4 regions of the Kitasatospora sp. Xyl93 genome follow, and region 1 is predicted to be linked to each of the others. Evidence: riboswitches for the same ligand, from Rfam matches in the RefSeq annotation. Region 1 holds a riboswitch; each other region holds the start of a gene.
What was found. Region 1 has a riboswitch for cobalamin ahead of nicT (Nickel transporter NicT). Riboswitches for the same ligand answer to the same signal wherever they lie in the genome.
Positions count from the first base shown of each region.

Region 2: another riboswitch for cobalamin. It lies ahead of ACZ5GH_RS26115 (cobalamin biosynthesis protein); the one in region 1 lies ahead of nicT (Nickel transporter NicT).
Region 3: another riboswitch for cobalamin. It lies ahead of ACZ5GH_RS22685 (ribonucleoside-diphosphate reductase subunit alpha); the one in region 1 lies ahead of nicT (Nickel transporter NicT).
Region 4: another riboswitch for cobalamin. It lies ahead of ACZ5GH_RS22825 (FecCD family ABC transporter permease); the one in region 1 lies ahead of nicT (Nickel transporter NicT).

Region 1 covers NZ_AP029185.1:1,615,630-1,619,047, reverse strand. The annotation lists gene ACZ5GH_RS06715 (hypothetical protein) at 1-934, opposite strand, end outside; gene ACZ5GH_RS06710 (ArsR/SmtB family transcription factor) at 983-1,366, opposite strand; cobalamin riboswitch at 1,448-1,660, shown strand; gene nicT (Nickel transporter NicT) at 1,692-2,810, shown strand; gene ACZ5GH_RS06700 (M24 family metallopeptidase) at 2,987-3,418, shown strand, end outside.
Region 2 covers NZ_AP029185.1:5,900,141-5,903,558, forward strand. The annotation lists gene ACZ5GH_RS26110 (cobyric acid synthase) at 1-802, opposite strand, end outside; gene ACZ5GH_RS26115 (cobalamin biosynthesis protein) at 799-1,791, opposite strand; cobalamin riboswitch at 1,899-2,031, opposite strand; gene ACZ5GH_RS26120 (alpha/beta hydrolase family protein) at 2,353-3,418, shown strand, end outside.
Region 3 covers NZ_AP029185.1:5,070,144-5,073,561, forward strand. The annotation lists gene ACZ5GH_RS22685 (ribonucleoside-diphosphate reductase subunit alpha) at 1-1,958, opposite strand, end outside; cobalamin riboswitch at 2,151-2,276, opposite strand; gene ACZ5GH_RS22690 (hypothetical protein) at 2,678-3,418, shown strand, end outside.
Region 4 covers NZ_AP029185.1:5,103,158-5,106,575, reverse strand. The annotation lists gene ACZ5GH_RS22840 (CGNR zinc finger domain-containing protein) at 1-343, shown strand, start outside; gene sodX (nickel-type superoxide dismutase maturation protease) at 347-709, opposite strand; gene sodN (superoxide dismutase, Ni) at 983-1,378, shown strand; cobalamin riboswitch at 1,469-1,599, shown strand; gene ACZ5GH_RS22825 (FecCD family ABC transporter permease) at 1,711-2,790, shown strand; gene ACZ5GH_RS22820 (ABC transporter ATP-binding protein) at 2,787-3,418, shown strand, end outside.

The sequences.
Region 1 (3,418 bases):
GGTCGAGTTCGGCGGCGCCGGTGGCGACGAGCACGGTGGGGCGCTCCAGGGCGGCGCCGTAGACGGTGACCGAGCCGTGGTCGCCGATCACGCAGTCGGCGGCGACGAGCGCGGCCTGCCAGCCCTGGTGGGGCGGGATCAGGCGCAGGCCCATCCGGCGGGCGCCGTCGAGCAGCGCCTCGGGGTCGTGGCGGCTCCAGACGTTGGGGTGCAGGACGACGGCCACCGTGTACTCGTCGGCGGGGAGCCGGCGGACCAGCCGCTGGGGGAGGTCGGGGCGGCGGCCGAATAACGAGTGCTCGCTCCAGGTGGAGCTGACGACGACGAGCCGTCGGCCGCAGGTGGCGCCGAGCGCGGCGCGGTAGCCGTCGCGGGAGCGCCGGCTGCCGAGCATCCGGTCGAAGCACGGGTCGCCGACGACCCGGGCGACGTCCAGCGCCTCGGGGCAGGAGTCCCGCAGCCGGTCCAGCTGCTCGGGGTGGGAGAGGCCGAGGACGTCCACGAACACCCGTCCGCGGTGGGTGAGTTCGTTGCGGGACAGGCCGGCGGCGGTGACCGTGTCGCCGGTCGACTCGGTGACCAGGCGGTTGTAGCCGGCGCCGTGCGGGAGGACGACGAGGCGGGCGTCCAGGCGGTGCATGGAGGAGTGGACGGCGCAGGCGACGGCCAGGTCGAAGCGGCGGCGGACGGCGTCCTCCCAGTCCAGCACGGTGAAGCCGGGCAGGCCGTGCAGGTACTCGTCCAGGGCGCGGTCGGCGAAGGCGGAGCCGGGGTTGACGGTGAAGTACCGCTCGATGCCGTCCGGGCTCAGCAGGGTGAGGACGTCCAGGACCCGGGTGGCCGAGGTGAGGGTGCGGGCGACCGCCAGCACGCGGGCCCTGACTGGTCGGGTGTTCCAGCGGTCGGCGGGCCAGACGTGGGGATGGGACGGCACACCATGATCGTACTGGTCGGGCCCGGTCCCGGCCGGGGTTTGCGGGTGTCAGCCGGCGGCCGCGGTGGGCTCGTGGTGCTCGGCGGCGGTGCACTCGTCGAGGAGGGGGCGCATGGCCTCGTCCACGAGCCGGTAGCGCACCACCCGTCCGTCCCGGTCGCCGGTCACCACGCCGGCCGTGCGGAGCAGCCGCAGGGCCTGGGAGACGGCGGGGTCGCGCATGCCGGTGGCGACCGCGAGGTCGGTGACGGCGAGCGGGCCGGCCCGGTGGAGGGCGAGCAGCAGGGCGAGCCGCCCGGGGTCGGCGAGCAGCGAGAACCGCTCGGCCCAGGACCGGACGTGCGCGGGCTCGCCGATCGCGGCGATGGCCTCGCAGACCCGGTGCCCGTCGATGGTGCGGTGGCCCGCGCGGTCGGCCGGTACGAGATGCATGCGGACATTCTTGCAGGCGGCGCCCTGTGATCCTGGACACCTGCGCAGGTGCGCAGCCTTGCACCCGTGGGGCCCGGCCCCTACGGTGTTCCCCGCCGTGGTGCTCGGGAAGACCGGTGACGGATCCTCAGGGATCCCAGCCCGGAGCGGCCCTCGCCACTGTGATCGGGTCGTTCCTCCGCCCACGGAGGAACGTCGTCCGTACCCATGAAGCCACTGGGCGCCCCGCGCGCCTGGGAAGGCGGGTACGGGCGTCCCGTCAGCCAGGAGACCGGCCACGGCATCTCACGAGGTTTTCCACGAGGTGCTGGAGCGTGATCCGCAGATGACCCTGCCCGAAACCGTCGCCACCGGGGCGAAGACGGCCCCCTCCGCGCTGCCGAGCTTCCGGTGGCGGCGCGAGGACACCATCCGTACGGCCGGGTTGATGGGGGTGATCCTGGCCATGCACGTGGTGGCCTTCGGGACGCTCGTCTTCCTGGTCGCACCCGAGCGGTACGCGGTCGGTACCCAGGCCTTCGGGGTGGGCCTGGGTATCACCGCGTACACCCTCGGCATGCGGCACGCCTTCGACGCCGACCACATCGCGGTGATCGACAACACCACCCGCAAGCTGATGGCGGACGGCAAGCGGCCGGTCTCGGTGGGGTTCTGGTTCGCCCTCGGGCACTCCTCGATGGTGGTCGTGATGGCCGCCCTGGTGGCGGGCGGCGCGCAGCTGGCGAACACGCTGATGGACGACGAGTCGACCACCCACAAGTGGCTCGGCATGATCGGGACGACCACCTCGGGCGTCTTCCTCTACCTGATCGGCGCGCTCAACCTGGCGGCACTGCTCGGCATCCTCAAGGTGTTCCGGGCGATGCGGGCCGGGCAGTTCGACGAGCGGGAGCTTGAGGCGCACCTCGACTCGCGCGGCTTCATGGCCCGGGTGCTGAACCGGGCGACCCGGTCGATCACCCGACCGGGGCAGATGTTCCCGGTGGGCATGGTGCTGGGCCTGGGCTTCGACACCGCGACCGAGGTCACCCTGATGGTGATGGCCGGCTCGGGCGCGGCCTCCGGGCTGCCCTGGTACGCGATCGTCTGCCTGCCGCTGCTGTTCGCGGCCGGGATGAGCCTGTTCGACACCCTGGACGGGACGTTCATGAACTTCGCGTACCAGTGGGCCTTCGCCAACCCGGTCCGGAAGGTGTACTACAACCTGACCATCACCGGTCTGTCGATCGCGGTCGCCTTCGTCATCGGCACCATCGAGCTGGTCGGGGTGCTGCACGAGAAGCTCGACCTGACCGACCCGGTCTCCGGGTTCATCGCGGACATCTCGCTGGACAACGTCGGCTACGGCATCGCCGGGCTGTTCGTGCTGGTCTGGGCGATCGCGATCGGGTACTGGAAGCTCGCCCGGGTCGAGCAGCGCTGGACGCCGGGCCAGGAGGCCTGAGCGCCCGTCCCGCGGGTCGTCCCCGGGGCCGCGGCACGGCCCCGGGCGGGGGCGGGGCGCACGGCGCGCGCCCGGAGGTGAGGGCGCGGTCGCGCGGGGGGCGCGCAAGGAGCACCGGGGGTTCTGCCGGGGGTGCTCGGCGGGCGCTTCGGGCCGGGGGTTCGTAGGCTCGACGCATGGCGGATGCGTACGCGGGGCGGCGGGAGCGGGTGAGGGAGCACTGCAGTGCGGCCGGGGCCGATGCGGCGCTGATCACCCGCGCGGCGAACGTGCGGTACCTGACGGGCTGCGCGCCCTGCGGGGCGAGCCTGCTGCTGACCAGGGAGCGCGCCCTGCTCGCGCTGCCGGACGATCTGCCGCCGGACGACTCCGGGGAGCACCTGATCGCTCCGGACGTCACCAGGCTGCCGGTGGCGGCCGGCTCGGACACGGCGCTGGCCGCCGCGACCGCCGCCGCGCGGTCCGGGGTGTCGGGCCTGGCCGTGGAGGAGCACGACCTGACCGTCACCCGGCACCGGGCGGTGGCCGGCCTGACCGAGGGGGCCCGGCTGGTGGACCTCGGCCAGACGGTCGAGCGGCTGCGGGTGGTCAAGGACGAGCGCGAGATC
Region 2 (3,418 bases), 4.3 Mb from region 1:
GCCGGGGGAAGCGCACCACGGCCACCCGCAGCACGTCCGCGCCGAGCGGTCCGGGCCCGTCCGTCCGGTCGACCACGGTGGACAGGTCCAGCGAGTCCTCGGCGTCCAGCCAGAGCCCGGGCAGCATCGGCAGGGTGCCCAGCACCGGACGTCCGGTCAGCTCGTGCAGCATCTCCAGCCCGGGCGCCAGCAGCCGCGAGTCGCCGCGGAACTTGTTGACGAACCAGCCCGCCACGTGCCGCTGGTCCTCCGCCGACAGCAGTGCCAGCGTCCCGTACATCGCGGCGAAGACCCCGCCGCGGTCGATGTCCCCGACCACCACCACCGGCAGGGCGGCGGCCGTGGCCAGGCCCATGTTGGCGATGTCGCGGTCGCGCAGGTTGATCTCGGCCGGCGAGCCCGCGCCCTCGCAGACCACCACGTCGTAGCGGCTGCGCAGGTCGGCCAGGCACTCCAGGGCGCGCTCCAGCAGGACGGGCTTGCGCTCGCGGTAGTCCAGCGCGCCCACCTCGGCCACCGGCCGGCCGAGCAGCACCACCTGGCTGCGGCCGTCCGCGCCGGGCTTGAGCAGCACCGGGTTCATCGCCGCCTCCGGCTCCACCCGGGCGGCCTGCGCCTGCATCGCCTGGGCGCGGCCGATCTCGGCGCCGTCGGCGGTGACGAAGGAGTTGAGCGACATGTTCTGCGCCTTGAACGGCGCGACCCGCACGCCCTGGCGGGCGAGCCAACGGCAGATCCCGGCCGTCACCACGCTCTTGCCCGCGTCCGAGGTCGTCCCCGCGACCAGCAGCGCGTTCGTCATGCCCGCCCCCTCTTCTTCATCAGCGTCCGCAGCAGGACGTGCCCCGCGACCGTCGTACCCAGCGCCAGTGCGCCCACCCGCCGGGAGAGCGCGCAGGCCCGTTCGATGTCGTCCACCGTGACCGGGCGCAGCTCCGCGCCCAGCACCGGCCGGTCCTCCACCTGCTCGCCGTACCGCAGCGTCCCGCCCAGCCGCACGCCCACCGCGCCGGCGAACGCCGCCTCGGCCTGGCCCGCGTTCGGGCTCGGGTGCGCGGAGCCGTCGCGCCGCCAGATCCGCCAGGCGGTCCGGGGTTCGGGCGCGGCGGCCACCGTCAACAGTGCCGTCAGCCGGGCGCCGGGCCAGCCCGCCAGGTCGTCCAGCCGGGCCGAGGCCCAGCCGAACCGGGCGTAGCGCGGCGAGCGGTGGCCCACCATGGCGTCCAGGGTGTTCACGGCGCGGAAGGCCAGCAGTCCGGGGGTGCCGGCCAGGGTGCCCCAGGCCAGCGCGTTCACCACGGCGTCGGCGGTGTTCTCGGCCACCGACTCGACCACGGCCCGGGCGATCTGCTGCCCGTCCAGCGCGCTCGGGTCCCGCCCGCACAGGTGCGGCAGCCGCTCCCGGGCGGCCGCGAGGTCGCCCGCGGCGAGCGAGCGGCCGATGGTGCGCGCCTCCCGGGTCAGCGAGGTGCCGCCGAGCACGGTCCAGGTCGCGGCCGCCGCCAGCGCGGCCCGGCCCAGCGGGCGCCGGCCCACCGTACGGTCCAGGGCGAGCGCGCCCGCCGCGACCGCGCCCACGCACAGCGCCGTGTACCCGGCCCCGGCGGCGCGGCCGTCGCGCCACACCCTGCGCTCCAGCCGGATCGCGGCGCTGCCGAAGACGGCCACCGGGTGGCCCCGGCGGGGGTCGGCGAAGCGGGTGTCGGCGGCGTAGCCCGCGGCGGCGCCGAGCGCGAACGCGGCGGCGCGGGTCAGCGGGCGCGGAGCGGGGGAGGCGGTGGGCGGGGTCATCGGCCGCACGGCGGAAGGCAGCTCGGAGTCCGGCCGGGCGGGGCAGCCTGCATCGCGTGCGTGTCCTCACTCAGGGTCCGCGCCCTGGATCGACGTGACGGGGGCGAGAGTCTCCTGGCTTCCGGGTCGAACGCACTCCCGGAGCCTTCCAGCGGCCGTCGACGGCCCGCCGTGGCGATGTTCCGAGCGTGCTCCCCGGTGACAGTGGCGGGACCGCGCCGGACTTCCACCGGCTTCCTCTCCATGCCTCCGTTTGGCCCCAGGATCCCATCACGGGCCCGAACCGGGAGTCAACCGAGGTCACGGAGGGGTTGGTCACACGCCGGCCCGCTGGCACCCCGTGGGATCGCCCGGCACCGGCAGGCGCCGGCAGCGGCACCGGCCCGGGCGGTCGCCCTCCCGACCGTCCCCTCCTCGGGCCCGCCCGCCCGCCGCCCGCCCGCCGCCCGGGCGACCCGGACGGCCCATCGGGGTGGCCGTCCGGGTGGCCGTCCGGGCGGGGCGCAGGTGAACTGGTGCTCGAACACCGTCCGGTCCGAGAGCAACAGAGCGGGGAGCGATATGCGTTGGGGAACCGCCGCCGTCGTGGCGGCCGCCGCGGTCGGGGCCACCGCGGCCGGGGCCGCCGTGCTGGTGATCGGCCGTCGGGCCTCCGAGCGGATGGTCCGTCCGGCGCCCGCCGTCCAGGAGTCGGCGCCGGTGGTGGTCCGCGGCCTCGCCCCCGGCCGGGTCACCTTCACCCGCGGCCCCGCGAGCCTGCGCCCCGGCCGCTGGGCGGTCGAGTGGGCGGACGGCGGGCACGCGGTGGTCGAGGAGGTCCTGCACGGCGACGAACGGGGCGTCACCCGCCGGCTGGTCCGCGCCGACCGGGGCACCCTCGCCCCCGGGACCGAGGTCCGCTTCACCCCCCGGGTCCACCTCGGCGACCCCTCCGAGGCGCTCGGCCTGGCCTTCGCCGACACCGCCGCCGACGGCGAGCTCGGCGCGCTGCCCGCCTGGCGGCTCCACGGCAAGCGCGGCACCTGGGTGATCCTGGTGCACGGCCCCGGGGCCGACCGCCAGCAGACCCTCCCGGTGTTCCCCGTGCTCGACCGGCTCGGCCTGCCCGCCCTCGCCGTCACCTACCGCGGCGACCGGGGCGCCCCCGACTCCCCGGACGGGCTCAGCCACTTCGGCGAGACCGAGTGGCGCGACGTCGAGTCGGCGGTACGGCTGGCGCTCGACAGCGGCGCGGGCAAGGTGGTCCTGTACGGCTGGTCCCTCGGCGCGACCATGGTCCTGCAGACCGCGGCCCGCTCCGTCTGGTCGCACGCCGTCCGGGGCCTGATCCTCGACTCTCCCGTGCTCGACCTCCCGGCCTCCGCCCGCCGGGACGCCGCCCGGGCCGGTTTCCGGGGCGTCGCCGCAGAGCTTGGCGCCCTCGCCGCCGAGGGCCGCACCGGCGTCGACCTCGCGGACTCCGCCCGTCTCGCCGAGGGCACCGACCTGCGGGTGCCCACCCTCGTCCTGCACAGCCCGGAGGATCGGATCGCCCCCTTCGGCACCGTCGAGAAGCTGGCCGCGGCCCGCCGCGACGTGGTCAGCCTCCAGCCCTTCCCCGGCGCCGACCACGCCACCCTCTGGAACA
Region 3 (3,418 bases), 3.5 Mb from region 1:
AGGTACGGGTTGACCTGGAGGAACTCGCCGCTCAGCGTCTCGCGCTTGAACAGGTTGGACACCTGCGGCTCGATGCACTCGTACACGCCGGCGATGGAGGCGATGGTCGCGGTCGGCGCGATGGCCAGCAGCAGCGAGTTGCGCAGGCCGGTCTCGGCGATCCGGGCGCGCAGCGCCGTCCAGCGGTCGGCCCACTGCGGGGCGGCGCTCGGGAAGTGGTCGATGTGCAGCTCGCCCCGGGCGGCGCGGGTCTCGCCGTACGCCTCGTGGCGGCCCAGCTGCTCGGCCAGGTCGGCGGAGCGCTCGTAGGCGGTGAGCATGATGCGCTCGGCGATCAGCGTGGACAGCTGCTTCGCCTCGGCGGAGTCGAAGTCGATCCGCAGCTTGAAGAAGACGTCCTGGAGGCCCATCACGCCCAGGCCGACCGGCCGCCAGCGGGAGTTGGACGTCCCGGCCTCGGTGGTCGGGTAGAAGTTGATGTCCACCACGCGGTCGAGGAAGGTGACGGCGGTGCGCACGGTGGCGTCCAGCCGCTCCCAGTCCATGGCGCCGAGCAGGTCGGCGGCCGAGGCGCCGGAGGCCACGTGGGCGCCCAGGTTGACCGAGCCCAGGTTGCAGACGGCGGTCTCGGAGTCGTCCGTGACCTCCAGGATCTCGGTGCACAGGTTGGAGGAGTGCACCGTGCGGCCCGGCAGCGCGGTCTGGTTGGCGGCGCGGTTGGAGGCGTCCTTGAAGGTCATCCAGCCGTTGCCGGTCTGCGCCAGGGTGCGCATCATGCGGGCGTACAGGGTCTGCGCCGGGATGGTGCGCACGGCCTTGCCGGCCAGCTCGGCCTTGCGGTACGCCTCGTCGAAGTCGGCGCCCCACAGGTCGACCAGCTCGGGCACGTCGGCCGGCGAGAACAGCGACCAGTCCTCGTTGGCGTTGACCCGGCGCATGAACTCGTCCGGGATCCAGTGCGCCAGGTTGAGGTTGTGGGTGCGGCGGGCCTCTTCGCCGGTGTTGTCGCGGAGCTCCAGGAACTCCTCGATGTCGGCGTGCCAGGTCTCCAGGTAGACGCAGGCCGCGCCCTTGCGGCGGCCGCCCTGGTTGACGGCGGCGACCGAGGAGTCGAGGGTGCGCAGGAACGGCACGATGCCGTTGGACTTGCCGTTGGTGCCGCGGATCAGGCTGCCGCGCGAGCGGATGCGCGAGTAGGACAGGCCGATGCCGCCGGCGTGCTTGGAGAGGCGGGCGATCTGCGCGTAGCGGTTGTAGATCGAGTCCAGGTTGTCCAGCGGCGAGTCGAGCAGGTAGCAGCTCGACATCTGCGGGTGCCGGGTGCCGGAGTTGAAGAGCGTCGGCGAGGAGGTCAGGTACTCCAGGCGGCTCATCAGGCCGTACAGCTCGGCCACCTCGCGCACCGACTGCTCGCTGTCGCCGACCGCCAGGCCGCAGGCGACGCGGAGCAGGAAGTGCTGCGGGGTCTCGATCACCTTGCGGGTGATCGGGTGGCGCAGCAGGTAGCGGGACTGCACGGTGCGCAGGCCGAAGTATTCGAAGCGGTCGTCGCCCGCGGTGTCGACCAGCGCGTCCAGGGCGGCGGCGTGCTTGGCGACGAAGGCCGCGGTGGTGTCGCCGATCAGGCCCTCGGCGTGGCCGACGGCGATCGAGGCGGAGAAGGACGTCGAGCCCTGGCTGTTCGCCTCGTCGACGATCTCCAGGGCGAGCAGGCGGGCGGCCAGCTTCGAGTACTGGGGGTCCTCGGCGATCATCGACGCGGCGGCGTCCACGGCCAGCCCGCGGAGTTCGGCGAAGTCCGAGCCGGCGTGGCGGCCGCGCAGCGCGGCGGCGGCGACGTGGCCGGGGTCGACCTCGGTGAGGTCGGTGCTGCGGTCGGTGAGCAGCCGCAGCAGGGCGCCGCCGGGGTCGGAGACCGTCGGGTCGGTGAAGGCGGTACCGGAGCCCTGGGCGGGCAGGGTGGCTGAGGCAGCGGTGGTCAAGGCGCTCTCTCCTGGCGGCGATCGGCGGCGGTGATCGGGGGCCACCGGGCCGATCGGGGCAGGGGAGCACGGCACGAACGCAGACGGCGTCGCGCGACGGTGACTCCCCGGCCCGCCCGCGAGGCCCGGAGGGGTACTGCTCGTGCCGGCGCGGCCTCTGCGGGAGGGCCGTGGCGCACGCCGTCGGCAGGTACTCGGACTCGCGGGCACGGCTGCTGGAGCCGCCCGCACACCGCTGCGGGGCAGTCCCGGATTCGCACCGGGTTCCCCTGCATCGACAGCAGGAGTGAGCATACATGTAGTGGTGTCTCCCTGAAGCGGCCCCAGATGTAGTGCGGCGCCGCGTGTCTGGGCGATAACCGGTCGTGCCGGAACCATGGCGGACGATGGCCCTCGGCGACTCCGGAAGCCGGGCCGGGGCGTCCTGGTTTCGATACGGAATGGCCACCGGGAGGACCGGTGGTCATGCGGATGCCCTACGATCTGGGCGCATGAGCGACGGAACTGGCGTACCTGGGCAGGGGCCGCAGGGAACGCCTCCCGCCGGGCCGGGGGGCGCACAGAGTCAGCAGCCGGTGGTACCTGGTCCGGTACCGCCGCCGAGTGGAGGTTTCGGGCCGCCGCCCGCCTCGTACGGGCCGGTCGTGCCGTCGGCGCAGCCGGTCGCACAGCCCATCCCTCCGGTGCCGCATCCGGTGGCGCCTGCGCCGCAGCCGGCCCCGCCGGTCGGTCAGCCGCAGCCCCAGCCGCACCCGGTCGGTCAGCCGCACCCGGTCGCGCAGCCGCAGCCGAACCCCCAGCCGCAGTGGCACCTGCAGCAGCAGCCCCAGCAGCCCGTCCCGCCGCAGCGGGTCGAGCCGGACTGGGACGCGCTGGCGGACCGCAACGAGGCCGACGGCAAGCGCCGTCGCCGGATGAGGGTCATCGGCGTGGTGGCCGCGGTCGCCGTGGTCGGCGGCCTGGCCGCCGGCGGCGTGCTGCTGTTCAAGGGCAAGAAGGACAACGGCCCCACGACGGCCACCACCACCCCGCCGACGGCCAACCCGAGCGCCTCCGGCACGCCCGGCCAGCCGGACGACCCGTCGAAGCCGATCTGGGAGGTCGCCACCGACCCGGCGCCGCAGGACGCGGGAGCGCTCTTCTCCTCGCTCCAGGTGACGATCAACGGTGCCACCTGGAACCGGACCGTGGTGGCTCTGGACTCGCCCTGCTGGGACGGGAACTCCACGACCGGCGGGCTGGGCAAGGTGCTCGGCGACCAGGGGTGCCAGCAGGTGCTCCGGGCGACGTACGTGTCCGGTGAGAGCGCGGTCACCGTCGGGGTGGCGGTCTTCGACCACAAGATCCAGGCCGAGACCGCGACGAAGAACTTCGCCGGTCAGCTCAAGGGCGCGCCCGCGGCCGGATCGCCGGCGTTCTGCGCCGCCGCCGGCTGC
Region 4 (3,418 bases), 3.5 Mb from region 1:
GAACAGCCTGCTCATGGAGTACCCGGTCAGCCCGCTGATCTCCGGGCACGACTACCTGGACGACGCCGGACGGCCGCGCTGGCACCTGCACCTGGCCGACAACTCGCCGACCGCCACCGCGCACTTCAGCGCGGTCGCCTGCATGGGCCTGGCCGTCCACCTGACCGAGCTGGGCGCCGACCGGCTCGGCATCTGCCAGGCCGCGCCCTGCCGCAACGCCTACCTGGACACCTCGACCAACCGCTCCCGCCGCTACTGCTCGGACCGCTGCGCGACCCGCGCCAACGTGGCCGCCTACCGGGCCCGCAAGCGCCAGGAGGCGGAGGCGGCGGCCCGCGAGTAGGTCCTAGACCCCGTCCACCCAGGCGCCCAGCCGGCGGGCCAGGCCCGGCACCCGGGCCAGCCGCGGGGTGAGCAGCAGCCGCTCCAGCCGGCGCCCCGGCGCCAGCCAGGCCGGGCTCGGCCGCAGCCGCAGCAGCACCCGGCCGAGCACCAGTTCGTCCGGGACGGCGCCGTAGCTGCGGCTGTCGCTGTCCACCGGACGGTTGTCGGAGAGCAGCCACCAGCCCTTGGACCGGCGCTCGGCGGCCCGTTTCACCACCAGCAGGTCCTGCTGGAAGGGGTGCCGGAAGAGCACCACCGCCCCCGGCCGGATCGGCGCGCCGTAGCGGACCAGCAGCTGGTCGCCCTCGCGCAGGGTCGGGACCATCGACGGCCCGGCCACGTCGACCAGTCCGAACGGCAGCGCGCCGCCCCGGTCCCGTCCGCCGGCTCCGGCGCCCTCCGGTCGCGTGCTCCGCGCCACGACTCCTCCTCCCGCTCCGCCCGCCCCCAGTCTGCCGTACGGACCGTCACCGGCCCGATGTCCGGATTACCCCGGTTCCGGGTCCGTCTTTTGCCCTAGGCCCGCCGCCCGACCGCGAAACCGCGAGGACGGCGGGGTAATCTCGGGCGCGGGAAGACGATCTAAGGAAGGACTCCCATGTTCTCTCGTCTGTTTGCACCGCGCGCCACCGCCCACGCCCACTGCGACCTGCCCTGCGGCGTGTACGACCCGGCGCAGGCCAAGCTCGAGGCCGAGTCGGTCAAGGCCACCCAGGAGAAGTACCAGGCCAACGAGGACCCGCACTTCCGCGCCCGCGCCATCATCATCAAGGAGCAGCGCGCCGAGGCCGTCAAGCACCACATCTCGGTGCTGTGGAGCGACTACTTCAAGGCCCCGCACTTCGAGAAGTACCCGCAGCTGCACCAGCTGATCAACGACACCCTGAAGGCCGCCTCGGCCGCCAAGGCGTCCACCGACCCGGCCACCGGCCAGGCCCTGCTGGACCTGATCGCCGAGGTCGACAAGATCTTCTGGGAGACCAAGCAGGCCTGAGCCTGACGCGTCGCCACCCGACCGCCCCCGTCCGCGCAGCCGGACGGGGGCGGTCGTGCGTTCACCGCCCGGCCCCACCCCCGGTAAGGGTTGCCTGCCCTGAGTGGCTGTTATGCTGCCAGGGCGTCCGAGGGGGAAGTCCGGTGTGAATCCGGCGCTGACCCGCAACGGTGAGCGCGGCCCGTACCAGCCCGTACGACCGCGCCAGCCCGATCGCCCTCGGCCGCTGACCTCCCGACAACTCGCCGCGGACTGCGAGGGGAACGGCGCCCCGGCACACCTGCGGCCCGCGCCCGCCCCGGCGCACCCGCGGCCCGAGGCAAGGCGTCCCCGTGAACCGCGCACCCGCAGACCGTGCAGCCGGCCCGCCCGCCCGGCGCACACCCGTCGCCCCGCTCGCCGCCGGCCTCGCCGTCGCGCTGCTGCTCTCGCTGGTCTGCGGAGTCGCGCTGGGCTCCTCCGGCCTCGGCCTGCCCCGGGTGCTGCGACTGCTGGGCGCCGGGCTGACGGGCGGTCGGCTGGACGCGGGCGAGGCGGCCGCGTACGCGATCGTCTGGGAGATCCGGCTGCCGCGCACCGTGCTGGCCGCCGTCGTCGGCGCCGGGCTGGCCGCGTGCGGGGTCGCCGTCCAGGCGCTGGTGCGCAACGCGCTGGCCGACCCCTTCGTGCTCGGCGTCTCCTCCGGCGCGGCCGTCGGCGCCAACGCCGTCCTGCTGTTCGGGGCCTTCGCCTCGCTCGGGGTGTGGGCCGTCTCCGCGTCCGCCTTCGGCTCCGCCCTGGCCGCCATGACGCTGGTCTACCTCGCCGCCCGCACCGCGTACGGGCTCACCCCGCTGCGCCTGGTGCTCACCGGCACCGCCCTGTCCTACGGCTTCTCGGCCACCACCACCCTGATGGTCTTCGCCGCCGACCGCGGCGAAGCCGCCCGGGACGCCATGATGTGGCTGCTCGGCAGCCTCGGCGGCGCCACCTGGGGCAAGGTGCCGGTCGCCGCCGCCACGGTGCTGGCCGGCCTCGCCTACCTGACCGGCGCCGCCGGGCGGCTGGACGCGCTCGCGATGGGCGACGAGACCTCCGCCTCGCTCGGCGTGGACCCGGACCGGCTGCGCCGCGAGCTGTTCGTGGTGACCGCCGCCGTCACCGGCACCGTGGTCGCCGTCAGCGGGGCGATCGGCTTCGTCGGGCTGCTGATGCCGCACCTGTCGCGGATGCTGGTCGGCGCCGGGCACCGCCGGGTGCTGGTGGTCGCGCCGCTCGCCGGGGCGCTGCTGCTGGTCTGGGTGGACATCGCCTCGCGCACCCTGCTGGCGCCCGCCGAACTGCCCGTCGGGGTGTTCACCGCGGTCCTCGGCGTGCCCGCCTTCCTCGTGATGATGCGCCGCCGCGGCCAGGCCTTCGGAGGCAACCGGTGACCGACGTGATCGAGGCGGCGGCCGGGACCGGGCCGACGCGGGCCCAGGACCTCGCCGTCGACGCCGTCTCGGTGGAACTGGCCGGCACCCGGCTGGTCCACGAGGTGAGCCTGGCGGCCGCCGCCGGGCAGGTGGTCGGCCTGATCGGCCCGAACGGCAGCGGCAAGTCGACCCTGCTGCGCTGCGTCTACCGGGTGCTGGAGCCGACCGGCGGCGTGGTCCGGCTGGCCGGGGACGACCTGCACGCCCTCACCGCCCGGGAGAGCGCCCGCCGGGTGGCCGCGCTGACCCAGGAGCACTCCGCCGAGTTCGACTTCACCGTCGCCGAGGTGGTCGCCATGGGCCGGCTGCCGCACCGCCGCGGCTTCGGCGGCCCGGCCGCGGGGGACGCGCAGCGCTGCGCCGAGGCGCTGCGCAAGGTGCGCGCCGGACACCTCGCCGACCGGGGCTTCCTGAGCCTGTCCGGGGGCGAGAAGCAGCGGGTGCTGTTCGCCCGCGCGCTGGTCCAGGAGCCGCGCCTGCTGGTGCTGGACGAACCCACCAACCACCTCGACATCGCCCACCAGTTGGAGGTGCTGGCCCTCGCCCGCGAGGCCGGGCCGACGGTGCTCACCGCACTGCACGACCT